3 regions of the Aquariibacter lacus genome follow, and region 1 is predicted to be linked to each of the others. Evidence: predicted binding sites of a transcription regulator. Region 1 holds the regulator's gene; each other region holds the start of a gene.
What was found. Region 1 encodes sigma-54, which starts transcription at its own class of promoters, with help from an activator protein. Its sites were predicted from a motif close to TGGCANGNAANCTGCTTT; they were not measured.
Positions count from the first base shown of each region.

Region 2: the regulator sigma-54 is predicted to act here: its motif matches at 3,989-4,006, upstream of glnA (type I glutamate--ammonia ligase).
Region 3: the regulator sigma-54 is predicted to act here: its motif matches at 4,848-4,865, upstream of JI742_RS06785 (PQQ-dependent methanol/ethanol family dehydrogenase).

Region 1 covers NZ_JAERRA010000001.1:447,665-457,253, forward strand. The annotation lists gene JI742_RS02090 (glycosyltransferase family 4 protein) at 1-1,143, shown strand, start outside; gene JI742_RS02095 (ABC transporter ATP-binding protein) at 1,170-2,411, opposite strand; gene JI742_RS02100 (ABC transporter permease) at 2,389-3,195, opposite strand; gene JI742_RS02105 (SAM-dependent methyltransferase) at 3,192-4,034, opposite strand; gene lptA (lipopolysaccharide transport periplasmic protein LptA) at 4,191-4,769, shown strand; gene lptB (LPS export ABC transporter ATP-binding protein) at 4,766-5,560, shown strand; gene JI742_RS02120 (RNA polymerase factor sigma-54) at 5,675-7,270, shown strand; gene JI742_RS02125 (THUMP domain-containing class I SAM-dependent RNA methyltransferase) at 7,432-8,838, shown strand; gene JI742_RS02130 (calcium:cation antiporter) at 8,893-9,589, opposite strand, start outside.
Region 2 covers NZ_JAERRA010000001.1:1,788,031-1,797,619, forward strand. The annotation lists gene JI742_RS08035 (hypothetical protein) at 9-350, shown strand; gene JI742_RS08040 (C1 family peptidase) at 399-2,087, shown strand; gene JI742_RS08045 (EI24 domain-containing protein) at 2,169-3,080, shown strand; gene JI742_RS08050 (competence/damage-inducible protein A) at 3,091-3,906, shown strand; gene glnA (type I glutamate--ammonia ligase) at 4,102-5,517, shown strand; gene JI742_RS08060 (hypothetical protein) at 5,657-6,175, shown strand; gene glnL (nitrogen regulation protein NR(II)) at 6,175-7,266, shown strand; gene ntrC (nitrogen regulation protein NR(I)) at 7,338-8,873, shown strand; gene JI742_RS08075 (glycerophosphodiester phosphodiesterase) at 8,955-9,589, shown strand, end outside.
Region 3 covers NZ_JAERRA010000001.1:1,474,301-1,483,889, forward strand. The annotation lists gene JI742_RS06760 (ATP-grasp domain-containing protein) at 1-41, opposite strand, end outside; gene mch (methenyltetrahydromethanopterin cyclohydrolase) at 67-1,089, opposite strand; gene JI742_RS06770 (ATP-grasp domain-containing protein) at 1,180-2,430, opposite strand; gene JI742_RS06775 (NAD(P)-dependent methylenetetrahydromethanopterin dehydrogenase) at 2,463-3,377, opposite strand; gene JI742_RS06780 (beta-ribofuranosylaminobenzene 5'-phosphate synthase family protein) at 3,439-4,584, opposite strand; gene JI742_RS06785 (PQQ-dependent methanol/ethanol family dehydrogenase) at 4,931-6,730, shown strand; gene acnA (aconitate hydratase AcnA) at 6,942-9,589, opposite strand, start outside.

The sequences.
Region 1 (9,589 bases):
TGGCACCACGCCCGGGGCCTGGCCGCGCTCGGCCACGAGGTGCATGTGCTGGCCGGCGCCCGCCAGCCCCAGCCCTTCAGCAGCCGGATGGAGGGGCCGGTTCATGTGCACCGCCACTGGGCCGGCGGCCCGGCCATGGCGCTGGCCGCGCTGCCCGGTCGCCTGGGCTGCTGGTGGACCCGCCAGCGCCTGCAGAACGCCTGGAGCATGGCCCGGGGCCTGGACACGCTGCGGCGCCGGCACCGCATCGACCTGGTCGAGGCGCCCGAGTGCGGGGCCGAGGGCGCCGCCCTCGCGCAGGGGCGCGGTGCGCCGCCGCTGCTGGTGCGCCTGCATTCGCCGGCCCAGTTGATCATGCCCTTCTATGCGGTGCGCGCCGCCGACCGCTGGGCCTGTGCGCGCCTGGAGCGTCGCGGCCTGCAGCGGGCGGCGGCGCTCAGCGCCTGCTCGCAGTTCGTGGCCGAGGCCGGCAGCGCCGCCCTTGCCCTGCCGTCCCGGCCCGAGGTCATCACCAACGGCCTGGATCTGGACTGGTTCGATGCCTGCGAGGACGACGGCGCCGTGCTGCGCCGCCTGGCGCTGCCCGAGGACCGCCCGGTCGTGCTCTTCACCGGCCGCCTGGAGCGCCGCAAGGGGGTGGCCCTGCTCGGCGAGATCGCGGCCCGCCTGCTGGCCCGGCATGAGGTGAGCCTGGTGCTGGCCGGCGACAATCTCTTCGGCCACCTTGCGCGCGACATCCGGCCGGCGCTGGCCGGCCGGCGCCTGCGCGGCAGCCTGCATGCCGTCGGCCACCGGCCGATCGGCGAGATCCGCGCGCTGGTGCGGCGCTGCAGCGCCTTCCTGCTGCCCAGCCTGTGGGAGAACTGCCCCTATGCCGCCCTGGAGGCGCAGGCCGCCGGCCGGCCGGTGGTGGCCGCCCGCCAGGGCGGCATGCCGGAGCTGATCACGCACGGCGTGGACGGCCTGCTGGCCGCGCCCGGCGATGCCGCCGATTTCGCGGCGGCGCTGGACACGGTGCTCGGCGATCCCGCCCAGGCCGCAGCCCTGGGCCGGGCGGCGCGCCGGGCCGTCGAGCAGCGCCACCGCCATGTGCACACCGCCGCGCTGGCGCTGCGGCAGTACGAGCGCGTGCTCGGCGCCTGAGCCACCGCGGGCCCGCCGGCCCGTGTTCAGGCCCGGTCGCCGACCGTTTCCCAGCGGTGCGGCACGCGCACCAGGCCGACATCGCGACCGGCCGACCGCACCTCGAAAGCCCCCGCGCCCCGCATCCAGCCCAGCACCACCGGGCTGCCGCGTTCGAGCAGCGCGAGGTTGACGCTGTAGCGGCCCGAGAGCAGCGGCAGCTCGTCGATGACGCAGCGCGCGCGGTAGCGCGCCGGGCCGATGGGCTGCCAGATCTCGCCCTGCGCCAGGGTCTGCGAGCTCAGCGGCACGCAGCCCAGCTCGTCATTGCGCATCAGCAGCATGCCCAGGTCGACGCCCCGGGCCCACTGCGCCTCGGGAATCTGCGCGTCGACCTCGATCACCAGGCGCTGGCCCGGCGAGATCACGCCCTGCCGCACCTCGCCCAGCGCCTCGACCCGCAGCACCTCGCAGCCTTCGCCCGCGACCGGCGGCGGCGCCGACGCGCTCAGCGGCGCGGCGCCGCGCTCGGCGTCGCAGGCGCGCACATGGTTGTCGTAGGCGGCGAGGGTGGCGCTGGCGCGGTCGAGCATGCGCGGCTGGCCCTCGTGCAGCCACAGCACCTGCTCGCAGACTTCGCTCATCAAGTAGGCGGCATGCGAGCACAGCACCAGGGTGCAGCCCGAGGCCCGCAGGTCGAGGATGCGCCGCAGGCACTTGCGCTGGAAATGCTGGTCGCCCACCGACAGGTGCTCGTCGACGATCAGCAGGTCGGGCCGCACCGCCGTGGCCAGCGCGAAGCCCAGCCTGAGCTGCATGCCGGAGGACAGGGTGCGCAGCGGCTGGTCGAGCGCCGGCCCGAGCTCGGAGAAATCGATGATCTCGGGCATCAGCCGCTCGACCTCCTGCGCGCCCAGGCCCATCACCGCGCAGCCGATGCGCAGGTTCTCGCGGCCGCTCAGCTCGGGATGGAAGCCGCCGCCGAGCTGCAGCATGACGGCGCGCCGTCCGGCGTGGCGGATCTCGCCCTCGGTCGGCGCCAGCGCGCCGGCCAGCAGCTTGAGCAGCGTGGTCTTGCCGGCGCCGTTGTCGCCGACCAGGCCGAGCGACTGGCTCGGCGCCAGATGCAGGTCGACCCCCCGGACGACCCAGTGCGTGGCCGCGTCGTGCTGGCCGCGCAGGGCGCGCCACAGGCCGCCTGCGTCCTGGCTGTGGCGCCGGTAGGCCTTGCCCGCGCCGCGGACGATGAGGGTGCCGGGGCGCAGCTCAGAGCTCATCGCGGACGGCATCCAGGCAGCGACCGAAGGCCCAGCGGCCGCTGCCCACGGCCAGCAGCACGCAAAGCAGCAGCGCGCCGCCGTGGCCCCAGGGCCAGCGGCCTTGCAGCAGCACGTCGCGGTAGGCCTCCACGACGTGGTGCAGCGGATTGATCCAGAGCAGCGGGTGCAGCCAGGCCGGCACCTGGTCGATGCCGTAGAACACCGGGGTGAGGAAGAGCAGCGCGGTCAGCGCGAAGCCGAGGATCTCGCCGGTGTCGGTGATGAAGATCGCGATCACGCTGATCCACAGCGCCAGGCCGGCGGTCAGGCCGACGCGGCCCAGCCACAGCAGGGGCAGGGCCAGCACCGACACGCCCAGGCCGGGGCCCCAGACCGCGCAGGCCAGGCCCAGCAGCAGCAGGCCGAGCAGCTCGGGCAGTGCACCGCCGACCACGCGGGCCAGCGGGATGGCCTCGGCCGGGAAGGTGGCGGCCTCCAGCAGCGGCTTGTCCTGACGCAGGCTGCCGCAGGCCCGCTGCAGGCCGTCGGCCAGGGCCTGGAAGGGCAGCAGGCCGGCCAGGATGAAGAGTGCGTACTGGCGCGCATCGACCGTGTCCCGCCCGCCGCCCATGACGAGGACGAAGACGGTCAGGTAGATCGCCATCGTCGCCAGCGGTTGCAGCAGCGCCCAGATGCGGCCCAGCCGGGTGCCGGCATAGCGGGTTTGCAGCTCGCGCCGCGCCAGCGTGACCAGCGGCGCCAGCAGCGCGCCAAGCGCCGCCCCGGCGGGCGGGCGGGCCGGGGCCGCGCTCACGCCGGTTTGCGGACCAGGATCTCGACGGCCGTGATCAGCTCCAGGTAGGAGATCTCCGGCGACCAGCTCTTGCCCATGCGCTGCTCGAAATTCAGCCAGGGCTCGAACACCGCCACATAGGCCGGCTCGCGCACGTAGTGCAGCTTGAAGCCGGGTTCGAGCACCACGTCGACGAGGCTCGGCAGGTCCGGCATGACGAGCTGGTAGACCTCGTTGAGCTTGCGCATGTCGGCTGCGTGCTGCGCGGCCAGCTCGGGCCGGGTGCGGAAGTCCTGGCCGTAGAAGTCCTTGATGTAGAGCAGGCCGCCCGGCTTGAGCACCTGCCAGGCCTGGTGCAGCACGGCGCGGTAGTCCTGCGCGTGGCAGATCGACTCCAGGAAGAGCACGCGGTCGAAGCTGTTCTCGGCGTAGAGGTCGGTCAGGCGGTGGAAGTCGCCGACCCGCACCGAGACGCGGTCCTGCAAGCCCTTGGCGGCCACCCGCTTGCGGCCGGCCTGCACCTGCACCTCGGACAGGGTGAGCGCTTCGAGCTTCAGGTCGTGGTGCCCGGCCAGCCAGGTCGCCGGACCGCAGACGCCGCAGCCGGCGTCAAGCACGCGCAAGCCGTCGTGAATGCGTGCGCCCTCGGCAATGTGGCGCATCAGGTCCTCGGTCGAGGCCGGGCGGCTGCCCTGGAAGATTTCGCCGAAGCCGTCGAGGTAGGCCTGGGTGTTCTGGTCGTAGTACGCCCGGACGCCCGAGGTGTAGTGACCTTCCACGGCCTGCCGTGCGTCACGCACGGGCGGGATCGGGGTGTCGGACGCGCAGGCCTGCGGCGGATTGGGGGCTGTTGCGCTCATCGGACTCCACCCATCGAGTGAATGATCGGAAAGGGGGGAGAGATGGTAGCCGGACGCGTCGGGCCCGCTTCGACGGACGTGAGCGCTTCCTTCGAGACAAGCGCGGCTCTGGCCCTAGAATCGGCAGCAAGATTCATGCCGATGAAAGCCCGCGACGTGTCCCTCCTGACCGCTGCCCCCCGGGGCCTGCACCCGCTCCCGAGCCTGCTGGTGGTCGCTGCCCTGCTGGGCTTGCTGCCGACCGCCCAGGCCGAGCGGGCCGACCGCCAGGCCCCGCTGTCCTTCAGTGCCGACACCGCCCGGGTCGACGATCTCAAGGCCGTGCACACCCTGAGCGGCAATGTCGAGATCACCAAGGGCAGCATCGTGATCAAGGCCGCCCAGGTCGAAGTGCGCCAGGGCAAGGACGGCCACCAGATCGCCGTGGCCAGCGGCGGCGCCAGGCGCGCCACTTTCCGCCAGAAGCGCGAGGGCCTGGAGGAATTCATCGAGGGCGAGGCCGAGCGCCTGGAATACGACAGCCGCGCCGACACCGTGAAGCTGGTCGGCCAGGCCGTGATGCGCCGCCTGCGCGGCAGCACGGTGGCTGACGAGGTCAATGGCAGCGTCATCACCTACGACAACGGCAGCGAGGTCTTCCAGGTTCAGGGTGGCGCAACGCCGGGCGGCGGCACCGGCCGCGTGCGCGGCGTGCTCACCCCGCGCGAGACGCCGGCCGCCGGGGGCAGCCGGTGACGACCGCCCTGCCCGAGGCCCCCGTCCGCAGCGCGACCGCCGCCGCGCCGGCCAGCCGCTTGCAGGCCCGCGGCCTGCACAAGCGCTACGGCCCGCGCACGGTGGTCAAGGAAGTGCACCTGGCTGTCGACGGCGGCGAGGTGGTCGGCCTGCTCGGCCCCAATGGGGCCGGCAAGACGACCAGCTTCTACATGATCGTCGGCCTGGTGCGCGCCGATGGCGGCGAGATCCAGCTCGACGGCCAGCGCATCGAGCGCATGCCCATCCACCGCCGCGCGCGCATGGGCCTGTCCTACCTGCCGCAGGAGGCTTCGATCTTCCGCCGCCTGACGGTCGAGCAGAACATCCGCGCCGTGCTGGAGCTTCAGCTTGACGCCGCCGGCAAGCCCTGGACCGAGGCGCGCATCGCCGAGCAGCTTGAGCGCCTGCTGCGCGAGCTGTCGATCGAGGGCCTGCGCGAACTGCCGGCCCCCGCCCTGTCGGGCGGCGAGCGCCGCCGGGTCGAGATCGCCCGCGCCCTGGCCACGCAGCCGCGCTTCATCTTGCTCGACGAGCCTTTCGCTGGCGTCGACCCGATCGCCGTGATCGAGATCCAGCGCATCATCGGCTTCCTCAAGTCGCGCGGCATCGGCGTGCTGATCACCGACCACAACGTGCGCGAAACCCTGGGCATCTGCGACCGCGCCTACATCATCAGCGAGGGCCGCGTGCTGGCCGAAGGCCGGCCCGACGAGATCGTCGAGAACGCCGATGTGCGCAAGGTCTACCTGGGTGAGCACTTCCGCATGTGAGCGCTGCCCGCCACCCCTGCATCTCCTGCCCGCTCTGCCCGCCTTGCCTGCCCTGATCCGCGCCCCGGCTTCCCCCGCGACTGTTGCCCCGACCGTCTCCGTTCCCGACCGCGCATGAAGCCCTCCCTCCAGGTTCGCCTTTCGCAGCATCTTGCGCTGACCCCGCAGTTGCAGCAGTCGATCCGCCTCTTGCAGCTTTCGACGCTGGAGCTGCATCAGGAAGTCGAGCAGATGCTGGAGGCCAATCCCTTCCTCGAAGTCGACGACGAGGCGCCGAACGCCTACGAGCTGTCCACCACCCCGCTGGCCGAGCGCAGCACCCCGGCCGAGCGCAGCGACGAGCCCTGGGAAAGTTCCGGCAGCACAGGCTCAGACGCTGAGCCCGAGCCGGCCGGCACCGACACCATGGAGTTCGGCGCGACCGAGCGCGAGGATTGGGAGAACGGCACCGAGCGCGAGGACTTCGACGGCATCGGCGAGACGCCGATGACTGCCGCGGCCAGCAGCGGCCCGGCGCCGGAGGGCGATGAGCTCGACCCCGGCGAGCGCAACACCGTCGCGCCCAGCCTGCAAGAGCATCTGCGCGAGCAACTGCTCGGCATGCGCCTCTCGCCCGAGGACCGCGCGGCGGTGATGGTGCTGATCGAGTCGCTCAACGAGGACGGCTACCTGGCCGACCCGCTGGAAGACATCGCCACCGCGCTGGCCGGCGGCGAGCCCGACCCCGAGGACCCGGACGCCTGCGCGGCCCACGAGGAAGCCCGCGAGCTGCTGCTCGACCGCCTGCGCTGCGCGCTGCGCTGGCTGCACAGCCTGGAGCCCTGCGGCGTCGGCGCCCGCGACCTCGCCGAATGCCTGGTGCTGCAGCTGCGGCAGAAGCCGCGCAGCGAGGCGCAGGTCATCGCCATCCTGGTCGCCAAGCATCACCTGGAGCTGCTGGCCCGCCGCGACACCCGCAAGCTGACCGCCGCCACCGGCGCCGACGAGGCCCTGCTGCGCGAGGCCCAGGCCCTGATCCGAAGCTGCGAGCCCAAGCCCGGCCGGCCCTTCACCAAGGCCGAGGCCAACATCGTCGTGCCCGATGTGATCGTGCAGAAGCTCGGCCGCGGCTGGAAGGTGGTGCTCAACCCCGACGTGATGCCCAAGCTGCGCATCAACGACCTCTATGCCCAGGCCTTGCGCCAGCACCGCGGCGGACGCGGCGGCAGCGGCGGCGGCGAGGGCGCGCCGGCCCTCAGCGCGCGGCTGCAGGAGGCGCGCTGGTTCATGAAGAACATCCTTCAGCGCTTCGACACCATCCAGCGCGTCAGCCAGGCCATCGTCGAGCGGCAGAAGAACTTCTTCAGCCATGGCGCGATCGCGATGAAGCCGCTGGTGCTGCGCGAGATCGCCGACGAGCTCGGCCTGCATGAATCCACCATCAGCCGCGTGACCACGGCCAAGTACATGGCCACACCCTACGGCACCTTCGAGCTGAAGTACTTCTTCGGCAGCTCGCTCAACACGGAAGCGGGCGGCAATGCCTCCAGCACCGCGGTGCGCGCGCTCATCAAGCAGCTCGTCGCGGCCGAGGACCCGGGCAAGCCGCTGTCCGACAGCCAGATCAGCCAGATGCTGGAAGAGCAAGGCATCCAGGTCGCCCGCCGCACCGTCGCGAAGTACCGCGAAGCCCTCAAGATCGCCCCCGCCAACCTGCGCAAGGCCCTGTGAACCGTCCTGATCCCCGGGGCCGCCGCGACGGCGCCGCCCCCCAGGCCACGTCGCGTGGCCCCGCCCATCCAGGCCACGACGGTCGCTCCCAGCGCCCCCCGCAGGACCGTCCCCGCGCCCAGGCCCCGGCCCGCGACCCGGCCGACGTCCAGGGCCTCTTCCTGCCCTGCGCTGCCGGCGTGGAAGCCCTGCTGCTCGAAGAGGTGCAGCGACTGTGCCCCCGGGCTCATGGGCTGAGCCGCCGCGGCGGCGTGGCCCTGCCGCGCGGCCGCGAGGCCGAGGCCATGACGCTCAACCTGCACAGCCGTCTGGCCCAGCGCGTGCTGTGGACGGTCGCCCATGCGCCCTACCGCGACGAGGAGGACATCTACGCCCTCGGCCGCAGCGTCGACTGGTCGGCCTGGATCTCGCCGCGCGAGACCCTGCGCGTCGATGTGAGCGCGCAGCGCTCGCCGCTGCAGAGCATCAAGTTCGCCGCCCTGGTCATCAAGGATGCCGTCTGCGACCAGCAGCGCCAGCAGTTCGGCGAGCGATCCGATGTCGAGACCCGCTGGCCCGACCTGCCGCTGCTGCTGCATCTCGGTCCCGAGGAGGCCACGCTCTACGTCGACACCTCGGGCGAGGCCCTGTTCAAGCGCGGCTGGCGCCAGGACCAGGGCGAGGCCCCGCTCAAGGAAACGCTGGCCGCCGCCATGCTGGTCGCCGCCGGCTGGCAGGGCCGCGAACAGGATGGCCCGCTGCTCGACCCGGTCTGCGGCAGCGGCACCATCGCCATCGAGGCGGCGCAGCTTGCCTGCGGCATCGCGCCCGGCCTGCAGCGCCGCTTCGCCTTCGAGCGCCTGCTGCCCTTCCGCGAGGCGCGTGTCGCCGAGGCCTGGCGCACGCTGCGCGGCGAGGCGGTGGCGGCCGTCCACGCCCCGGCCGTGCAGGTCTATGCCGGCGATGTGTCCTTCCGCATGAGCGACTTTGCGCTGCGCAATGCCCAGCGTGCGGGCGTGCTCGGCACCGCAGCCACTGGCGGCCGGGCCGCGCTGGAGATCAAGACCGCCGATGCCCTGCAGCGCATGCCGCCGGCCGCCGCCGGCACCCTGATGCTGAACCCGCCCTATGGCGAGCGCATCGACCCCAAGGGCACGGGCTCGCTGCGCCGCGAGGACGGTGCCCCCGCCGCCGGCTACGGCCGCCCCGACCCGCGTGCCGCCCGCCGCAGCGCGGCCGAGCGCCTGGGCTGGGATGCTGCCTCTCGCGAGGACGAAGCCTACGGTGGCAGCCTGCCGCCGCCCGCCGTGCGCGCCGCACGCGAGGCCTTTGAAGGCGGCGGCAGCGCCGAGGACTTCTTCGCCCGCCTGGCCGCGCACTGGAAGCGCCACTACGCCGGCTGGACGGCCTGGCTCCTCAGCCCCGATCCGCAGCTCGCCCACGCCCTGCGTCTGAAGGAAAGCCGCCGCGTGCCGATGTGGAACGGCCCCATCGAATGCCGCTTGATGCGCTTCGACCTGGTGGCCGGCTCGGCCCGCGCCGCGCGCGAGCCGGGGCCGGATGCCGACGCCCCGCCCACCGAGGCCTGAGCCACTGCACCCGGCGCCCCGCCCCGGGCGGCCGGCCGGGGCGCGCCCACTGCCTTAGGGCACCAGGGCCAGGAAGAGGAAGGCCGCGAACAGCACCAGGTGCACGGCGCCCTGCATCACCGTCGTGCGGCCCGTGCCCAGGGTCATGCCGCTGACGATGAAGGTCAGCAGCAGCAGCACCAGGTCCTTGGGAAGCAGGCCCAGTTCCAGTGGCAGGTCCAGCCACCAGGCGGTGGCCACCACCGCCGGGATCGTCAGCCCGATGCTGGCCAGGGCCGAGCCCAGCGCCAGGTTCATGCTGGTTTGCAAGCGGTCGGCGCGCGCGGCGCGCACGGCGGCCCAGGTCTCCGGCAGCAGCACCAGCAGGGCGATCGCGATGCCGATCACCGCCTTGGGGGCGCCTGCCGAGGCCACCAGGCCCTCCAGCGTCGGCGAGAGCTGCTTGGCCAGGCCCACCACCGACACCAGCGCGACCAGCAGCAGGCCGAAGCTGGCCCAGGCCGCCGCCACGCCGGGCGGCGCCGCATGGGCATGCTCGTCATGCTGCCGGGTGGGCGGCAGGAAGTAGTCGCGGTGCCGCACCGTCTGCACGAAGACGAAGATCATCCACAGCACCAGCGAGGACACGCCGGCAAAGACCAGTTGCGACAGCGTGTAGGTGCCGCCGGGCGAACTCGTCGTGAAGCTCGGCAGCACCAGCGACAGGCCGGCCAGCGCGACCAGGGCCGCCAGCGAGGACGTCGCCCCGTCG
Region 2 (9,589 bases), 1.3 Mb from region 1:
GAGTCCCCATGGCCAGCCGCCGTCGCCCCCTCGCCTCCGCCGAGCCCGCAGCCAGCCCGTCCGACCGCAAGGCCGCACCCGCCCCGGCAGCGAAGGCGGCCCGGTCCCTCAAGCCAGCCAAGTCGTCCAGGCTGGCCAAACCAGCCAAGAAGTCGGCCCAGGCCGCGCCCGCCTCGGTCTGGAAGCGGGTGGCCCGGCCCGATGCCATCGACTTTCGCGACCGCAGCTACCAGCCCAGCGTCGCCACCGTGCCGCCGCTGAGCCTGATGCCCGAGCCCGGCCTGCCGGTCGAGAACCAGGGCGAGACCAATGCCTGCACCGGCTTTGCCCTGGCCACCGTCGTCAACTAGTTGCTGCGCCGCGCTGGGCGCGAGGCCAAGCCGCGGGTCGCGCCCTTCATGCTTTACAGCATGGCGCGGCGCTACGACGAGTTTCCCGGCTCGGTCGCCGACGAGGGCTCCAGCGCCCGCGGCGCGCTCAAGGGCTGGTTCCGCCACGGCGTGTGCCGCCAGGCGCTGTTCGATGGCCTGGAGCCGCCCGCCACCCCCTTGGAGCACAAGGAGGACTGGTGGCTCGACGCCGTGTGCCGGCCGCTGGGCGCCTACTACCGCCTCGACCCCAAGGACCTGCCCGACATGCATGCCGCGCTGGCCGAGACCGGCGCGCTCTTCGTCACCGCGGGCTGCCATGCCGGCTGGGATGAGCTCGTCTTCGACAAGGCCCAGGCGCCAGCCAAGCGCCTGCAAGACCTGCCGGTCATCGAGCGCAAGCCCGGCAGCGCGGCCCACGGCGGCCATGCCTTCGCCATCCTCGGCTACGACGCGCGAGGCTTCATCATCCAGAACTCCTGGGGGCCGACCTGGGGCCACCACGGCCAGGCGGTGATGAGCTACGAGGACTGGCTGGAGAACGGCTGGGACTGCTGGGTGGCCCAGCTCGGCGTGGTCACCCACACCCATGAGGCCCTGGCCAAGACGGGCCGCCTGCGGCTGGCGGCCGGCCCCGCCGGCCAGGCCCGCGTGACGCTGGCCCGCGACCCGGTGCTGCGCGACCGCGAGCTTTCGCCCTACATACTGAACATGGGCAACAACGGCGACCTGAGCAACAGCGGCAGCTTCCGCACCCTGCCGGGCGATGTCGAGTCGCTGATGAGCGTGCAGCTTGCGCTCGCCCGCGAGGCCTGGGGCCTGAGCGACGAAGCGCCGCTCGATGTCTGCCTCTATGCCCACGGTGGCCTGGTCGATGAGGCGGCGGCGGCCGACATTGCGGCACGCTGGATCCCCGCGCTCTATGCGCGGCGCATCCTGCCGATCTTCCTGATGTGGGAGACCGGCTTCCTCGACACCCTGGGCCACCGCATCGAGGATGCGCTCAAAGGCCGTGAGCGCAGTGCCAGCCGCGGCCTGGGCGAGAGCTTCGAGCGCATCTGGAACCGGCGCCTCGAACAGGCCCTGGCCCGACCCGGCACGGCGCTGTGGGGCGAAATGAAGCAGAACGCCGAGGCCATGAGCCAGGTCCGCCGCGACGCCACCGGCCAGGACAAGCCGCTGGCCGAACAGGCTGGCCTGGTGCAGCTTTGGCGCCACTACCAGCAGGCGGCGGGTGGGCAGAAGCTGCGCCTGCATCTGGTGGGGCATTCGGCGGGCAGCATCGTCGCCAGCCACATGGCCGCCCATCTGGCGGGGGCCGGCGTGCCGATCGAGTCGATCAGCTTCATGGCCCCGGCCATCCGGGCCGATGCCTTCCGCGAGCTGCTGGCCCCGCTGCTGATGTCCGGTGCGGTGCGGCGCTTCCAGACCTTCCACCTCGACGAGCGCACCGAGGAGGCCGACCATGTCGGCCCCTACCGCCGCTCCTTGCTCTACCTGCTGCGCGAATCCTTCGAGGGCGGCAGCACGGTGCCGATCGCCGGCCTGGCGATCGACTGGCAGGCCCAGCTTGCCCCCGCGCTGCAGGGCGCCCAAGCCGAAGTGCGGGTGCACAGCGCGCCGGGCGAAACCAGCCGCAGCCTGTCGCACGGTGGCTTCGACGAAGACCCGCCGACGATGGCCGGGGTGCTGGACTTCATCCGGCCGGACGGGGGCTGACCGGGCGGGGCCTCCGGCCCGCCCTTCCTCGGGCGGCCGGGCCACCCGGCCGGGCCGGATCGGCTTGGGTATGCTGGCCGCATGAACCTGTTGCTCGATGCCTTCTGGCGGGCTGCCGCCTATTGCCTGCATCCCCGGATCATCCTCTGGGCCCTCGCGCCACTCGCGCTGACGGCGGCTTTCGCCGGTCTCTTCGGCTGGCTGTTCTGGGAGGACGCCATCGCGGCCGTGCGGGCCTGGCTGGACGGCTGGTCGCTCGGCGCCAGCGCACTGGCCTGGCTGGACAGCGTCGGCGCGTCCGGCATGCGGGCGCTGGTGGCGCCGCTGATCGTGCTGGCCCTGGTGGTGCCGCTGCTGGTGATCCTGGCCCTGCTGATGGTCGCGCTGAGCCTGGCGCCTTCGGTGGTGCGGCTGGTCGCCGCGCGGCGCTTCCCGGACCTGGCGCGGCGCGGCCAGTCCAGCTTCGTCCGGTCGCTGCTGTGGTCGCTGGGCTCGACCCTGCTGGCCCTGCTGGCGCTGATCCTCAGCCTGCCTTTCTGGCTGATCCCGCCGATGGTGCTGCTGCTGCCGCCGCTGATCTGGGGCTGGCTGAGCTACCGGGTGATGAGCTACGACGCGCTCGCCGACCATGCCGACGCGGCCGAGCGCCAGGCCATCCTGCGCCAGGAGCGGCTGCCGCTGCTGATCATCGGCATCGTCACCGGCTACCTCGGCGCTGCGCCCTCGCTGCTGTGGGCCTTTGGCGCGGCGGCCGTCATCCTGGCGCCGGTGCTGCTGGTGCTGTCGGTCTGGCTCTACACCCTGGTCTTCGCCTTCTCCTGCCTGTGGTTCACCCATTACGCGCTGGCGGCGCTGAGCGCGCGGCGTCAGGCCGAGTCGGCCCGCGCCGCGCGGGATGCCGCCGCCGCCGGACCGGTGATCGACCTGCTGCCTGCATCGGCCGGCGCAGCCCCCGCGGCCGCGCCGGTGCCGCCGCCGGCCCTGCCGTTCTGAGGCCGCTGCCATGCGTTTCGGTCTCATCATCGTCGGCGACGAAATCCTCAGCGGACGGCGCGAGGACAAGCACCTCGCCCAGGCCATCGAGCTGCTCAAGGCCCGCGGCCTGGCCGTGGCCTGGGCGCGCTACCTCGGCGACGAGCCGGACCGCCTGGCCGCCACCCTGCGCGAAGCCTTCGCCGGCGCCGAGCCGGTGGTCTGCTTCGGCGGCATCGGCGCCACGCCCGACGACCACACCCGCCAGGCCGCCGCCGAGGCCCTGGGCCGGCCGCTGCAACTCCATCCCGAGGCCAAGGCCCTGATCCAGCAACGCATGCGCGAGGTGGCGGCCGAGCAGGGCCAGCCCTTCGAGCCCGAGCGGGCCGACAACCTCCAGCGCCTGCAGATGGGCGTCTTCCCGGCCGGCGCCGAGATCATTCCCAATCCCTACAACCGCATCCCCGGCTTCCGCTGCACGGCCGAGGGCGGGGCGACGGTGCATTTCCTGCCCGGCTTCCCGGTGATGGCCTGGCCCATGCTGGCCTGGCTGCTCGACACGCACTACGCCGCCCACTTCGGCGCGGCCCGCCGGGTCGAGCGGGCGCTGATCGTCCACGGCGCGATGGAAGCGGCGCTGACGCCGCTGATGGAGCGCATCGAGGCCGAGCATCCCGCCGTGCGCATCTTCAGCCTCCCCAGCGTGGACCACCCCGTGCACGGACGCCACATCGAACTGGGCGTGAAGGGCGACGAGGACGCGACGGCGGCGGCTTATGCCGCATTGCGGGGCGGATTGGCAGCCCTGGGCTGCTCGACGGGCCCCGAGTCTGTGCGAGAAGCCTGATCCGGGTGCAAACAAGCCCTCGGATGGTGCGCATCGCGGGGTGCGCGCCCGTCGAAAACAGCCTGCGGCAAGAACCTGTCTTGGGCATGGATTCTGCTAAATTCTCGGCGCCCCTCTCGGCCTGACCGGTGCTCCGATGACCGGTCAGCCTCATCCCAAGACACTCGACCAAAGCGTTCCGCTAGGAGATTCCTGATGGCCAAGACCGTCGCCGACGTGATGAAGATGGTGAAGGAAAACGAAATCAAGTTCGTTGATTTCCGTTTCACCGACACCCGCGGCAAGGAGCAGCACGTCTCCGTGCCCGTCTCGCATTTCGATGAAGACAAGTTCGTCTCGGGCCATGCCTTCGACGGCTCCTCGATCGCCGGCTGGAAGGGCATCGAAGCTTCCGACATGCAGCTCATGCCGGACCCGAACACGGCGAACATCGACCCCTTCTTCGAAGAGCCGACGCTGATCCTGACCTGCGACGTCATCGATCCGACCGACGGCAAGCCCTACGAGCGCGACCCGCGCTCGCTGGCCAAGCGGGCCGAGGCCTACATGAAGTCGACCGGCCTGGGCGACACCGCCTACTTCGGTCCGGAACCCGAGTTCTTCGTCTTCGACAGCGTGCGCTGGAACGTCGACATGTCGGGCTGCTTCTCCAAGATCGAAGCGGAAGAAGCCGCCTGGAACACCGGCAAGGACTACGAGCACGGCAACAGCGGCTTCCGCCCGGCCGTCAAGGGCGGCTACTTCCCGGTGCCCCCGGTCGACAGCGGCCAGGATCTGCGCTCCGAGATGTGCCTGGTGCTGGAATCGCTGGGCATCCCGGTCGAAGTCCACCACCACGAAGTGGCCAACGCCGGCCAGATGGAGATCGGCACCAAGTTCAGCACGCTGATCCAGCGCGCCGACTGGGTCCAGTTGCAGAAGTACGTGATCCACAACGTCGCGCACTCCTACGGCAAGACGGCCACCTTCATGCCCAAGCCCATCGTCGGCGACAACGGCAGCGGCATGCACGTGCACCAGTCGGTCTGGAAGGACGGCAAGAACCTGTTCGCCGGTGACGGCTACGCCGGCCTGAGCGACTTCGCGCTGTACTACATCGGCGGCATCATCAAGCACGCCCGCGCGCTGAATGCCATCACCAACCCCGGCACCAACAGCTACAAGCGCCTGGTCCCGGGGTTCGAAGCCCCGGTGAAGCTGGCCTACTCGGCCAAGAACCGCTCGGCCTCGATCCGCATCCCCTACGTTGCGAACCCCAAGGGCCGTCGCGTGGAAGCTCGCTTCCCGGATCCCTTGATGAACCCCTACCTGGGCTTTGCCGCGCTGCTGATGGCCGGCCTGGACGGCGTCGAGAACAAGATCCACCCGGGCGAAGCCGCCACCAAGGATCTCTACCACCTGCCGCCGGAAGAAGACGCGCTGATCCCGACCGTCTGCCACAGCCTCGACCAGGCGCTGGAGCATCTCGACAAGGACCGCGCCTTCCTGACCAAGGGCGGTGTCTTCACCGACGCCTACATCGACGCCTACATCGACCTGAAGATGCAGGAAGTCACCCGCTTCCGCATGGCCACCCATCCGGTCGAGTTCGACATGTACTACGCGCTGTAATCCCTCCCGGGACCGGCAGATCCGAAAGGGCGGCGCAAGCCGCCCTTTTTCCATGGATCTTCATGGATCGCTCCCCCGCCTCGCGCGCGGGGGGCTGCGGGATACTTCGCAAGGACTGTCCCTGACGATGGATGCCGCCATGAGCGCCCCCCTTTTCGCTGCCCTGGCCCTGGCCCTGCCGGCCTGGCTTGCCGCCCCCGCGGCGGCCTGGGCCCAGGCCCGGCCGGTCTACCGCTGCAGCGGCAACCTCTACACCGACGCCCTCGACGCGGCCGAGGCGCGCCAGCGTGGCTGCAGCCCGATCGATGCCGTCCTCAGCCTGCCCGCGGCGCCGGCTGCGGCCCGGGCGACCGGCTCGGGCCGGCCGGCCGAGGCTGCATCGTCCGCGACCCAGGCCCGCGTCGACCCGGCCCAGCAGCGCAGCCGCGACGAGGACAAGCGCCGCATCCTCGAAGCCGAGCTTGCCGCCGAGCAGCAGCGCCTGGCCGCCCTGCAGCGCGAGCTGGACGCTGTCCTTGCCCCGGCCCGGCCGGGCGAGCCGCTGCCCGCCGAGCGCGCCAGCCGCGGCCAGACGATCAAGGCCAGCATCGAGCGCAGCCAGGCCGACCTGGCCGCCCTGCGCCGCGAGCTGGCCAAGACGGCCGGGGGGCCGGGCTGATGCCGGCGCCTCCCGCCTACGACCGCCGCTTCGACGCCTTCGACCAGCTTGCGACCATGGTGGCCGTGGTCCAGCCCGACGGCCGCTGCCTGTTCGCCAACTCGGCCTTCGAGCATGTGATGGGCCTGTCGCGCCGCAACATGCTGCGGCGCTCCTGGTTCGACTGGTTCGTCGAATCCGAGCTGCTGGCCGAGACGGTGGCCGCGGTCGCGCGCAATGAGTTCGCCACCAGCCGGCTCGAAGCCCAGCTTCACCGGCCCTTCCTGAGCGTGCCCAGCCCGGCCGAGCCGCTGCAAGTGCATGTCATCGTCAACCAGATGGACGAGCCCGGCGCGACGGTGATCGAGCTGATCGAGATCGAGCAGCAGGCCCGCCAGGGCCGCGAGGAGCGTGCGCTCGAACAGGTCGAGGCCAACAAGGAGCTGATCCGCAACCTGGCCCACGAGATCAAGAACCCGCTGGGCGGCATCCGCGGCGCGGCGCAATTGCTGCAGATGGAAGTCGAGTCCAAGCGCGAGCTGGCCGAATACACCCAGGTCATCATCCACGAGGCCGACCGGCTGCAGGCCCTGGTCGACCGCCTGCTGGCGCCGCATCGCAAGCCGCTGGTGGTGGGCGACATGAACATCCACGAGGTCTGCGAGCGGGTCCGCTCCCTCGTGCTGGCCGAGTTTCCGCGCGGCCTGGCCATCGAGCGCGACTACGACGCGTCCATCCCCGACTTCCGCGGCGACCGCGAGCAACTGATCCAGGCCGTGCTGAACATCGTGCAGAACGCGGCCCAGGCCCTGGCCGAGCGGCGCCAGGCCGGCGATGCCCGCATCGTGCTGCGCACCCGCATCGCCCGGCAGGTCACGCTGGGCAAGCAGCGCTGGCGATTGGCACTGGACTTGCATATCGAGGACAACGGGCCGGGTGTGCCCGAGGCCCTACGGGATCGCATCTTCTACCCGCTGGTGTCGGGGCGGGAGGGCGGCTCCGGCCTCGGTCTGACGCTGGCCCAGAGCTTCGTCGCGCGTCATCAAGGCACGATCGATTGCGAGAGCGAGCCCGGGCGCACGCTGTTCCGCATCACGATTCCCTTGCCCTGATCCCGCGCCGGCGGGGCCCTGGGCCGGGCGTTCCGGCTGCAACGATTCCATGTCCCGGACCGAGCGCCTTCATGAAACCCATCTGGATCGTTGACGACGACCAATCCATCCGCTTCGTGCTGGAGAAGGCCCTGGCGCGCGACGAGCTGCCGGTGCGCAGCTTCTCGAACCCGCGCGATGTGATCGCGGCGCTGGATGCGGAGGACCTGCCGCAGGTGCTGGTCAGCGACATCCGCATGCCCGGCGGCTCCGGCCTGGACCTGCTCGCTCATGTGAAGGAGCGCCTGCCCGGCCTGCCGGTCATCGTGATGACCGCCTACTCCGACCTGGACAGCGCGGTCAGCGCCTTCCAGGGCGGCGCCTTCGAATACCTGCCCAAGCCCTTCGACCTGCCCAAGGCCGTCGAGCTGATCCGCCGCGCCGTCGACGAAAGCCTGCGCGAGGACGTGGCCGACGAGCGCATGGCGCAGATGCCCGAGATGCTCGGCCAGGCGCCGGCCATGCAGGACGTGTTCCGCGCCATCGGCCGCCTCAGCCAGAGCAATGTGACGGTGCTGATCACGGGCGAGAGCGGCTCCGGCAAGGAGCTGGTCGCCCGGGCGCTGCACAAGCACAGCCCGCGCGCCAACGGCCCCTTCGTCGCGATCAACACCGCGGCCATCCCCAAGGATCTGCTGGAGAGCGAGCTCTTCGGCCACGAGCGCGGCGCCTTCACCGGCGCGCAGACCACCCGCCGCGGCCGCTTCGAGCAGGCCGACGGCGGCACGCTCTTCCTCGACGAGATCGGCGACATGCCCTTCGACCTGCAGACCCGCCTGCTGCGGGTGCTGTCGGACGGCCAGTTCTACCGCGTCGGCGGCCACAACCCCATGCGCAGCAATGTGCGGGTGATCGCCGCCACCCACCAGAACCTGGAGGACCGCGTCAAGCTCGGCGCCTTCCGCGAGGACCTCTTCCACCGCCTGAACGTGATCCGCCTGCGCCTGCCCGCGCTGCGCGAGCGCCGCGAGGACATCCCGGCCCTGGCCCGCTACTTCCTGCAGAAGAGCGCGAAGGAACTGGGCATCGAGGCCAAGCGCATCGCCGAGCCCGCGCTGGCCCGGGTGGCTGCCTTCGACTTTCCGGGCAATGTGCGGCAACTGGAAAACATCTGCCACTGGCTGACCGTGATGGCGCCCGCCCAGGTCATCGACGTGAAGGACCTGCCGCCCGAGCTGATGGGCCTGATTCCCTCGCCCGCGCCGCGCGCGCCGCTGGCCGCGCCGCCCGGCGACAGCCCGGCCCCGGCCGAGCCCCTGGGCCTGGCCGAGGCCCTGCCGGCCAGCGTGACCGCGCCCAGCCCCTTTCCGGCCTTCCCCGGCCCGGGCGGCAGCCCGGTCGGCCTGGGCGGCGGCTCCTGGCTGCACGACCTGGAACGCGAGGCCCGCGCGATGCTGCAGGCCGGCATCCCCGAGGTCTGGGACACGCTCACCCGCAAGTTCGAGGCGCAGCTCATCCATGCCGCGCTCGACATCACCCGCGGCCGGCGCATCGAGGCCGCCCACAAGCTCGGCATCGGCCGCAACACCATCACGCGCAAGATCCAGGAGCTGGGGCTCGACGACTGAGCCCGGGCCGGGCAGGGCGTCACAGCCCTGCCACGGCGCTGGGCTGGAATGCCGGGATTCCTCCACGGCTTCCATCCCCCCATGCGCCTGACTGCCCCCTTCAGCCTGCTCCTGATGACCGCCGTTCTGCAAGCCTGTGGCGGAGGCGATGACGAGGCCCTGCGCACGCTGGGCGGCGAAACACCCATCGTCATCGGCCACCGCGGTGCCTCGGGCGAGCGGCCCGAGCACACCCTGGAGAGCTATCGCCTCGCCATCGAGCAGGGTGCCGACTTCATCGAGCCCGACCTGGTGCTGACGAGCGATGGCGCGATGGTGGCCCGCCACGAGCCCATGCTCGACAGCACCACCGACGTGGCCAGCAAGTTCCCGGCCTCGCGCATGCGCACGAAGAACGTCGACGGCGTGCCGACCACCGCCTACTTCGCCAGCGACTTCACCCTGGCCGAGATCAAGACCCTGCGCGCCGTGCAGCCGCGCGCCAGCCGCCCGCAGGGCTTCAACGGCCTCTACACCGTCCCGACGATCGAAGAGATCATCACCCTGGCCAAGACCGAGGGCGCCCGCGTCGGCCGGACCATCGGCATCTATCCCGAGATCAAGCACTCCACCTTCCATGCGGTGGAGGCCGGCTTCGGCGCCAATGCCTTCGAGGACAAGCTCGTCACCCTGCTGCACCTTGCCTATGGCAACACCGCCAGCGCGCCGGTCTACAT
Region 3 (9,589 bases), 1.0 Mb from region 1:
CAGCCGGTCTCGTCGGCAAAGATCGCGACCTTGCGTGTCATCGGCTGAGCCTCGGCCGCTGTCGGCTCAGGATCCGGCCTGCCACTGTGCGCGCAGCAGCTCGAAATGGCAGTGGCCGCCATGGAAGGTGGCGCCGCTCTGCAAGCTGCTGACCCAGACCTCGGCCGGCGCGAACAGCGCCCCGTCGATCTTGTAGAAGTCGTAGTCGGCGGCCTTGAAGATTTCGGCAAAGCCCTTGCCGTAGTCGCGCGAGTTGAGCGAAGGCAGTTGCTGCGCCAGTTGGCGCGCGGCGGCATCGTCGGCATCCACCGTCAGGTGCACCCGGCCGCCGTAGAGGATGGCGTCGTTGGTGCGGCCCATGGCCTCCAGGCCGTCGGCGGCCGGGGTGGGCAGCGGCGCGCTGGCGCTGCCGTCGACGATTTGCTCCAGCGGAAAGTGCAGCTCATGCGCCTTGTGCAGCGCCACCTCCAGCACCCGGCCGACCACCTGCGTGGTGCCGGCCAGGCTGCGGGTGGGGGTGAGGATGATCGTCAACTGCGCCGGCTGCAGGCCGCAGTCGCGCAGGATCTTGTCCAGCACGACGGGCGGCGGCTCGCGGTCGACTTCCAGCACCAGCACGGCGGCCTCGGCGCTGTCGCGGTAGCCCAGCTCGGCATAGAGCGCTTCCTTCTGCGCCAGCGCGCGTGCCGGGCCGGAGCCCAGGCTGAAGAACTTCTTGCCACCCGCTTCCTCCTTGCTGGCCGACAGGCTCCAGCCGGCGTACTGGCTGGCCAGGCAGGCCAGCACGGGCTGCGCGCTGCGCACCTCGACCCAGCTCGGCCAGTCGGCCCAGCCGCTGTCGGCGCGGCTGCTCAGGCCCACCTGGCCGAGGCCGCCCATGCAGATCTCGGCGATGCGCAGGCCGGCCTCGGTGCTGCCGCGGGTGGCGATGCCGGCATCGACGAAGGTGATGCCGCGCGCGTCACGGTGAACCTTCAGCCGCAGCGCATCGGCCTGGGCCAGCAGGGCCTGGACCTGGACAGCGGCCAGGCGGTTGACGCTGAGGGGCGAATCCGCGAAAGCGGCTTGGAGGGCGGTGGGCGTGCTCATGGGGGTCTCGTGCAGTGAGCCGGCTTCTTGGCGGCCGGTCGGAGGGGGGCGTGACGCGGGATCGGTCGAAGGGCCTGGAGCGCTGAGGCTTCAGGCCGGAAGCGGAAGGTGATTCAAGCAGGCGGCTTGCGGGCCTGCCGGCCCGGGGGCATGGTCGGCCTCTAGCTGGTCCTGGAGCCGGCGGCGGGCCTGCTGCAGCGCGGCTTCCAGGGTGGCTTCGTCCGGCCCGGACTGTTGCAGGCTGCAAATCGGGTCGCCGCGGCCCAGGCGGCTGCCGGGCAGCGGATGGTCGTGGCAGCCCGGCCAGCGGGCCAGGGCGGCGGCTTGCCCGGCGTTCAGCGTGAAGGGCCGGCGCGCCTCGACGAGACCGCTGCCGCGCAGGCTCAGGCCCTGCGCCTCGGCCGCCGTCAGCGGGCCGGGCGGCAAGGGGCAGGGGGCATGCTGCCCCGCGGCGCGGGCGCAGGCGGCCAGGTGGGCGGCGATCAGCGGCAGCTCGGGGTAGAGGCCGAGGCTGGCGCTGGCGCGGGGATTGATCTCCAGCAGCTCGATGGCCTCGCCGTCCACCAGCAGGTCCAGGCTGCCCAGGCCGACCAGACCGAAGGCCGGCACCAGGGCTTGCAGGGCCGCCTCGGCTGCAGCGTGTGCGGCGCCGGGCAGGCGCAGCGGCCCGATCAGGCCGTCGAAGACCCAGGGCCGGCCGCGCAGCGCGCGGTTGCGCTGCCATTGCGCAGCGACCACGCGGGCCTGCCGGCCGTCGGCCACATAGAGCAGGGAGGCGGCGCGGCCCGGCCGCTCGCGCTGCCAGAAGTCGCCGATGCGGGGCGGGCGCGGCCCCCCCGCGGGGCCGCGCAGCGCCCGCCGCACCTGCCAGCCGCCGCTGCCGTGGGCTGACTTCAGCAGCCAGCCGCTGGCCTCGGCCGGGCGCTGCCGGCATGCATCGGGCAGGGTCTCGGGATGGGGCAGGCGCAGGGCCTGCAGGGTGGCTGTCCAGTGCGCCGGATCGCGCACCCGGGCGATGGCCGCGGGCGTCATGCCCAGCGGCGCGAGTCGTGTCGCAGCCGCCGCCAGGGCCCGGGGTGCCGTCTCCAGCCCGGGGCCGGCCAGCCAGCCGCGCAGGCCGGGGCCGTCCTGCCAGGCGGCCAGGGCCTCGACCAGTGCGTCCGCTTCAATGCGCAGGCTGCCGGCCGGGCCGATGGGCCGCCAGGCCGCGCTGGCCGCCCGGGTGTCGGCATCGCCGAAGGCATCGACGGCTAGCACGCGCCAGCCTTCGCGCGCGGCCGACTGCGCCAGGGCGCGCACCGACAGGCCGGCGACGATCAGCGTCGGCGGGGCAGGACGCATGAGGCGGTCCTCGGGACGGGATCGGCCGCGGCTCAGCCCGCGGCCGCAGCCTCTTCGGCCAGCACCTCGCGGGCGACCTCGAAGGCATCGGGGAAGCTGTAGGTCACCGGCTTTTCCGATTCGCACATGCGCTTGAGCAGGCGGTGCTGGGTCTGGTACTTGACGTTGCCGATGGCCAGCGGGCCGATGGCCAGGGCCTGGGTGCCGGGCAGGATGTTGAGCTTGTCCATCACGCCCATGCCGGCGATGCCGGCCGGCGGCACGGCATTCACATCGGCCGCGACGAGCAGGCGTTTGGCCACCGCCAGGTCCTCGGGCAGCACGACCTGGATGCCCGCCGCGGCCGTGGCCAGCAGCACGTCGGCATCGGCCAGGGAGCGCTGCACGGCATGGCGGTCGCCACCCGAAGTGCCTTCCAGCGTGACGCCGAAGCGCTTGCTGGTCTCGGCCGCGGCCTGCAAGGCCATGCTCTCGCCGAAGTGGGTGGACAAGCAGACGCGCGCGCCCTGCTGCGCGGCGATCACGCCGGCGATGCGGCCGACCGTGCCGGTGCCGCCGATGACGACGACCTTCAGCCCGGCCAGCGTCCTGCCCAGGGTCTTCAGCCCGGCCTCGACGCAGGCCACCATCGCGGCGGCCGTCGTGTAGGAGCCGCTCGGGTCGGCGAAGACCGAGACGACGAAGGGCGGCACCATGGCCGCGACGGCCTTGTCCACCATGTCGGCGGCCAGCAGCACGTCGCGCCCGCCGATGAAGATGCCGGTGCGGCTGACCCCGCGCGGCCCGCGCGAAAAGATCGCGTCCTGCGTCAGGCCGGCAACGCGGTCGAGCGTCACGTCCGAGTAGATCGGGACCATGTCGTAGCCGGCATCGGCTGCCATGTTGATGTCGAAGGGGCTCATCTGCTGGCCCGGGGTGAACATGTGCAGGATGCGGGGGCGTTCCATGATCGTTCTCTCGTTCTTGTCGTGGGGAAGGACGCGGTCTCGGTGACCGCGCAGTGCGCGCTCAGGCGGTGGCCAGCGGCTGGCCCTCGGGGCGGGGCCGGGGCGAGGCCTCCGGGCCGAGCAGGCGAAGCGCAGCCCCTTCGTTACGCGGCGCGACGATCTGCAATTGCAGGCCCTCGGGCACCTGGCCTGCGGCCAGGGCGGCGGCGCGCAGGGTCTCGGCGGCATGGGCGCTGGGCAGGAACACGAAGCCGGTGGGGCCCCAGCTCGACTGGCCGATGCCGGCCGGCAGGCCCAGGCGGCGAGGAGCCTCGGCCGCCAGCCAGTCCATCACGCTGGCCACCCGGGCGCTCAGGTAGGCACGGCCCGACTGCGCTGGCGCGAAGTGTGCGCCCAGCAGGGCCTGCACGGCCGAGATGCCCAGTGCAAAGGCCTCGTAATCGCCGTCGGCTGCCGAGGGCAGCACGCGCATCAGCACCTCGTGGCAGAGCGCGGCGGCCTGGGCCTGGCTGAGCGGGCGCAGGCTGGCGAGTGCGCTGCGTTCGCGGTCGCCGGCCAGGCCGGTCTCGTCGGGGTCCAGCACCAGCAGCACGCGCCAGTCGGCCGGCAGGCACAGGCGGGCCAGCAGCGGGGCGGGCTGGCCGCCCCGGCCCGGGCCGCCGTCGAGCAGCAGGCCGCCCTGGTCGAATCCGGCGATGCCCACGCCGGAACGCAGGCCGCGGCCCAGCAGGCGTGCGAGGCTGGGCGTGTCGATCTGCAAGCCGTGGACGGCGGCATAGGCCCGGCCCACGGCCAGGGCAAGCTGGGTGCCCGAGCCGAAGCCGGCATGGGCGGGCAGCACCTGGTCCAGCCGCAGGCGCAGGGGCGGGCTGTGCGGCACCGGCAGACCCTGGCGCAGCGCGGCCAGATGGGCGGCGGCGCGGGGCAGTTCGGCCCGGGCGGCGGGGCTGTCGGCTTCGAGCCGGTCCGGCCCGCCGGCCGGGCCGGCCAGCGGACCGAGCTGGACGACGGTTTCGAAGCCCGCGATCACCAGGCCCAGGCTGCCGAAGCGCCGGCCGAGCGTGGCCGCGGGGTCGAGAAAGCCGAGGTGCAGCCGGCCGGGGGCGCGGACTTCCGCGACCGCAAGACGCGGCTCGGCCGGGGCCTCGGCGGGCGGGAAGTCAGGAGAGGGGCGGCGGTCCATCGGGCCCTTAGAAGCAATCGGCATTCCCCGCATCATCGGTGGCCCCCGCGCCGGGCGCCACCCGCAGCAGCCCGGGTGTCCTCTTGTGGAGCCTTGTCCCAAGTCGAAGAGCGTCTGAGCCGGAAACCGAGGGTAGACCCTGGGTTGGACATCGCACCCTGCCGGTGTCGAGCCCCGTAGCAACGCGGGGTGGGATTGAGGAAAAACTCCGGGCACGATGCCTGGGTCGATTCCACGAGGGTCTGGACTCAGGGCTTGCCCTTGATCGGCCATCCCGACCGCCGCTTTGGCACGCGAGTTGCCATTTCGGGCTGTCCTGTGGACCGCACACCCTGCGTCATTGATGTCACAACCGGAGGAGCACATCCCCATGAAGCTGAAGACCACCGCCGTCCTGATCGGTATGGCCCTTGCCACCCTCGGTGCGCAAGCTGCCGTCACCGACCAGATGATCCTGAACGACGCCAAGACCCCGGGCGACATTCTGAGCTGGGGCATGGGCACCGAGGGCCAGCGCCATAGCCCGCTGACCAAGGTCAACACTGCCACCGTCAAGAACCTGACCCCGGCCTGGGCCTTCTCCTTCGGCGGCGAAAAGCAGCGCGGCCAAGAAGCCCAGCCCGTGATCTACAAGGGCAAGATGTTCGTCACCGCGTCATACTCGCGGATCTACGCGCTCGACGCCATCACCGGCAAGCGCCTGTGGAAATACGAGCACCGCCTGCCTGAAGGCATCGTGCCCTGCTGCGACGTGATCAACCGCGGCGCCGCCCTGTACGACAACCTCGTCATCTTCGGCACGCTGGATGCCCAGATCGTCGCCCTGAACCAGGACACCGGCGAAGTCGTCTGGCGCGAGAAGATTGACGACTACCAGGCCGGCTACAGCTACTCGGCCGCCCCCCTGGTCGTCAACGGCCTCGTCCTGACCGGCGTGTCGGGCGGCGAGTTCGGCGTGATCGGCCGCGTGGAAGCGCGCGATGCCAAGACCGGCCAGATGGTGTGGTCGCGTCCGGTGGTCGAAGGCCACATGGGCTACACCTACGACAAGGCGGGCAACAAGGTCGAGAACGGCATCTCGGGCACGACCAACAAGACCTGGCCGGGCGACCTGTGGAAGACCGGCGGCGCCACCCCGTGGCTCGGCGGCACCTACGATGCCAAGACCGGCCTGGCGTACTTCGGCACCGGCAACCCGGCTCCGTGGAACAGCCACATCCGTCAGGGTGACAACCTCTTCTCGTGCTCGACCGTCGCGATCGACGTCAAGACCGGCAAGATCGTCTGGCACTACCAGAACACCCCGAACGACGGCTGGGACTTCGACGGCGTCAACGAGTTCGTGACCTTCGACATGGACGGTCGTCGCGTCGGCGGCAAGGCCGACCGCAACGGCTTCTTCTACGTCAACGACGCGAAGACCGGCGAGCTGATCAATGCCTTCCCCTTCGTCAAGAAGGTGACCTGGGCCACCGGCATCGACCTGAAGACCGGCCGTCCCAACTACGACCCGGCCAACCGTCCGGGCAACCCGGCGGCCTCGGCCGACGGCAAGAAGGGCAACGTCGTCTTCTCGGCCCCCAGCTTCCTGGGCGGCAAGAACCAGATGCCGATGGCCTACTCGCCGCAGACCAAGCTCTTCTACGTCCCGTCGAACGAATGGGGCATGGAGATCTGGAACGAGCCGATCACCTACAAGAAGGGTGCGGCCTACCTGGGCGCCGGCTTCACCATCAAGACCATCGACGACAACTACATCGGCTCGCTGCGCGCGATCGATCCGAAGTCGGGCAAGATCGTCTGGGAAGTGAAGAACGAGGCCCCGCTGTGGGGTGGCGTGCTGACCACCGCCGGCAACCTGGTCTTCTGGGGCACCCCGGAGGGTTACCTGAAGGCCGCAGACGCCAAGACGGGCAAGGTCCTGTGGCAATTCCAGACCGGTTCGGGCGTCGTCGCCCCGCCGGTGGCCTGGGAAGCCAATGGCGAGCAGTACATCACCGTCGTCTCCGGCTGGGGCGGCGCCGTCCCGCTGTGGGGTGGTGACGTGGCCAAGAAGGTCAGCTACCTCGAGCAGGGTGGCATGGTCTGGACCTTCAAGCTGGGCAAGGGCGGTTCGGCGGTTGCCGGCGCCCCCACCGCGGCCAAGGTCTCGGCCCCGGCCGCTCGCTGATCGACCCTGAGGATTCCCCGCTCGCGTGCCGCAAGGCATGCGGCGGACGGAAGCCCCGGCATCCGGCACAAGCCACCCCTCGGGGTGGCTTTTTTCATGGGCGCTTCGCTTGGCCGGACCGGCCATCGACCATGAAAAAGGCGGCGCCCCGCCTGCGCGGGACGCCGCCTTCAGGCGCCGCCCGGCAAGGGCGACGCGGGAGCTTCGAGGCTCAGGCCGCCAGCAACTGGCGCAGCACGAAGGGCAGGATGCCGCCGTGCTTGTAGTAGTCGACCTCGATCGCGGTGTCGATGCGCAGGGTGACAGTGACCTTGCGGCTCGTGCCGTCGGCACCGGTGATCACCAGGGTCGCGTCGCTCTGCGGCTTGATCTCGGCGCCGAGCACCACGTCGATGGTCTCGCTGCCCGTCAGGCCCAGCGTCTCCCAGCTGTCCTCGCCCTTGAACTGCAGGGGCAGCACGCCCATGCCGACCAAGTTGCTGCGGTGGATGCGCTCGAAGCTGCGCGCCACGACGGCCTTGATGCCGAGCAGTTGGGTGCCCTTGGCGGCCCAGTCGCGGCTGGAGCCCGTACCGTATTCCTCGCCCGCGAAGATCACGGTGGGGGTGCCGGCGGCGATGTACTGCATCGCGGCGTCGTAGATGAAGGCCTTCTCGCCGCTGGGCTGCAGCAGGGTCAGGCCGCCTTCCTCGCGCGAGCCGTCTTCCTTGGGCGGAATCATCAGGTTCTTGACGCGCACATTGGCGAAGGTGCCGCGCATCATCACCTCATGGTTGCCGCGGCGCGAGCCGTAGCTGTTGAAGTCGGCCTTCTGCACGCCGTTGTCGTTCAGGAACTGACCGCCCGGGGTGCCGACCTTGATCGCGCCGGCCGGCGAGATGTGGTCGGTGGTGATCGAGTCGCCGAACAGGGCCATGATCTTCGCGCCCTTCACGCCGGACTCGGTCACGGCCGGCTCCATGGTGAAGCCTTCGAAGAAGGGCGGCTGGGCGATGTAGGTGCTCTTGGGCCAGGTGTAGACCTGACCGGCGACGCCCTTGACCTTCTCCCAGAGCTTGCCCGGATCGTTCTTGACCTTGTCGTAGTTCGCCTTGAAGGCCTTGGCATTCATGGCGTGCTTCATCAGCGCATAGATCTCGTCGCTGGTCGGCCAGATGTCGCCCAGGTAGACGTCCTTGCCCTTCTTGCCCTTGCCGACCGGCTGGGTCATCAAGTCCTTGGTGACGTTGCCGGCGATGGCATAGGCCACGACCAGCGGCGGGCTGGCCAGGAAGTTGGCCTTCAGGTTCGGGTGGATGCGCGCCTCGAAGTTGCGGTTGCCCGAGAGCACGGCCGCGCAGACCAGGTCGTTCTTCTGGATGACCTCGTTGATCTCCGGGGTCAGGTCACCGGCATTGCCGATGCAGGTCGTGCAGCCGTAGGCGGCGACATTGAAGCCCAGCTTCTCCAGGTAGGGCAGCAGGCCGGCCTTCTCCAGGTACTCGGTGACGATGCGCGAGCCGGGGGCCAGCGAGGTCTTGATGTGCGGCGCCACCTTCAGGCCGGCTTCGACAGCCTTCTTCGCGACCAGGCCGGCGGCCAGCAGCACGCCCGGGTTGCTGGTGTTGGTGCAGGAGGTGATGGCCGCGATCAGCACATCGCCGTTGTGGATGACGGTGCCGTCGGCGGCGGTGAAGGCCTGGCCCAGCTTCTCGGCCGGCTGGTTGAAGCCGTTGTTCGCGGTCGGCTTGCTGAACAGCTCGCTGAAGGTGCTGGCCAGGCTGCCGAGCTCGATGCGGTCCTGCGGGCGCTTGGGGCCGGCCAGGCTCGGGGCCACGGTCGAAAGGTCCAGGCTGACGACCGAGGTGTAGTCGATCTCGCCCGCGCCCGGCACGCCGTACATCTTCTGGGCCTTGAAGTAGGCCTCGAAGGCTTCGATCTCGGCCTTGCTGCGGCCGGTGCCCTTGAAGTATTCGACCGTCTTCTCGTCGACCGGGAAGAAGCCCATGGTCGCGCCGTATTCGGGGGCCATGTTGGCGATGGTCGCGCGGTCCGGCAGGGCCAGGGTGCGGGTGCCTTCGCCGAAGAACTCGACGAACTTGCCGACCACCTTGTGCTTGCGCAGGATCTCGGTGACGGTCAGCACCAGGTCGGTGGCGGTCACGCCCTCGCGCAGCTTGCCGGTCAGCTCGAAGCCCACCACGTCCGGGGTCAGGAAGTAGACCGGCTGGCCCAGCATGCCGGCTTCCGCCTCGATGCCGCCCACGCCCCAGCCGACCACGCCGATGCCGTTGATCATGGTCGTGTGGCTGTCGGTGCCGACCAGGGTGTCCGGATAGTGCACGGCCGGGGTGCCGCGGGCCGCAGCGGCCTTGTGCACGCCGCGCGCCAGGTACTCCAGGTTCACCTGGTGGACGATGCCGAAGCCCGGGGGCACGACGCCGAAGGTGTCGAAGGCCTGCATGCCCCACTTCATGAATTCGTAGCGCTCCTGGTTGCGCTCGAACTCCAGCTTCATGTTCAGGTCGAGGGCCTTCTTCGAACCGTAGTGGTCGATCATGACCGAGTGGTCGACGACCAGATCCACCGGCACCAGCGGCTCGATGGTCTTGGGGTTCTTGCCCATGGTCTCGGCGACGTTGCGCATCGCGGCCAGGTCGGCCAGCAGCGGCACGCCGGTGAAGTCCTGCAGCACGACGCGGGCGACGACGAAGGGGATCTCATCGACGCGATCGGCCACCGGCTTCCAGTGGATCAGTTGCTCCACATGCTCCTTGGTGACCTTCTTGCCGTCGCAGTTGCGCAGCACGCTCTCCAGCACGACGCGGATCGAGACCGGCAGGCGCGACACATCGACGCCGAGCTGCTTGCCGAGCTGCG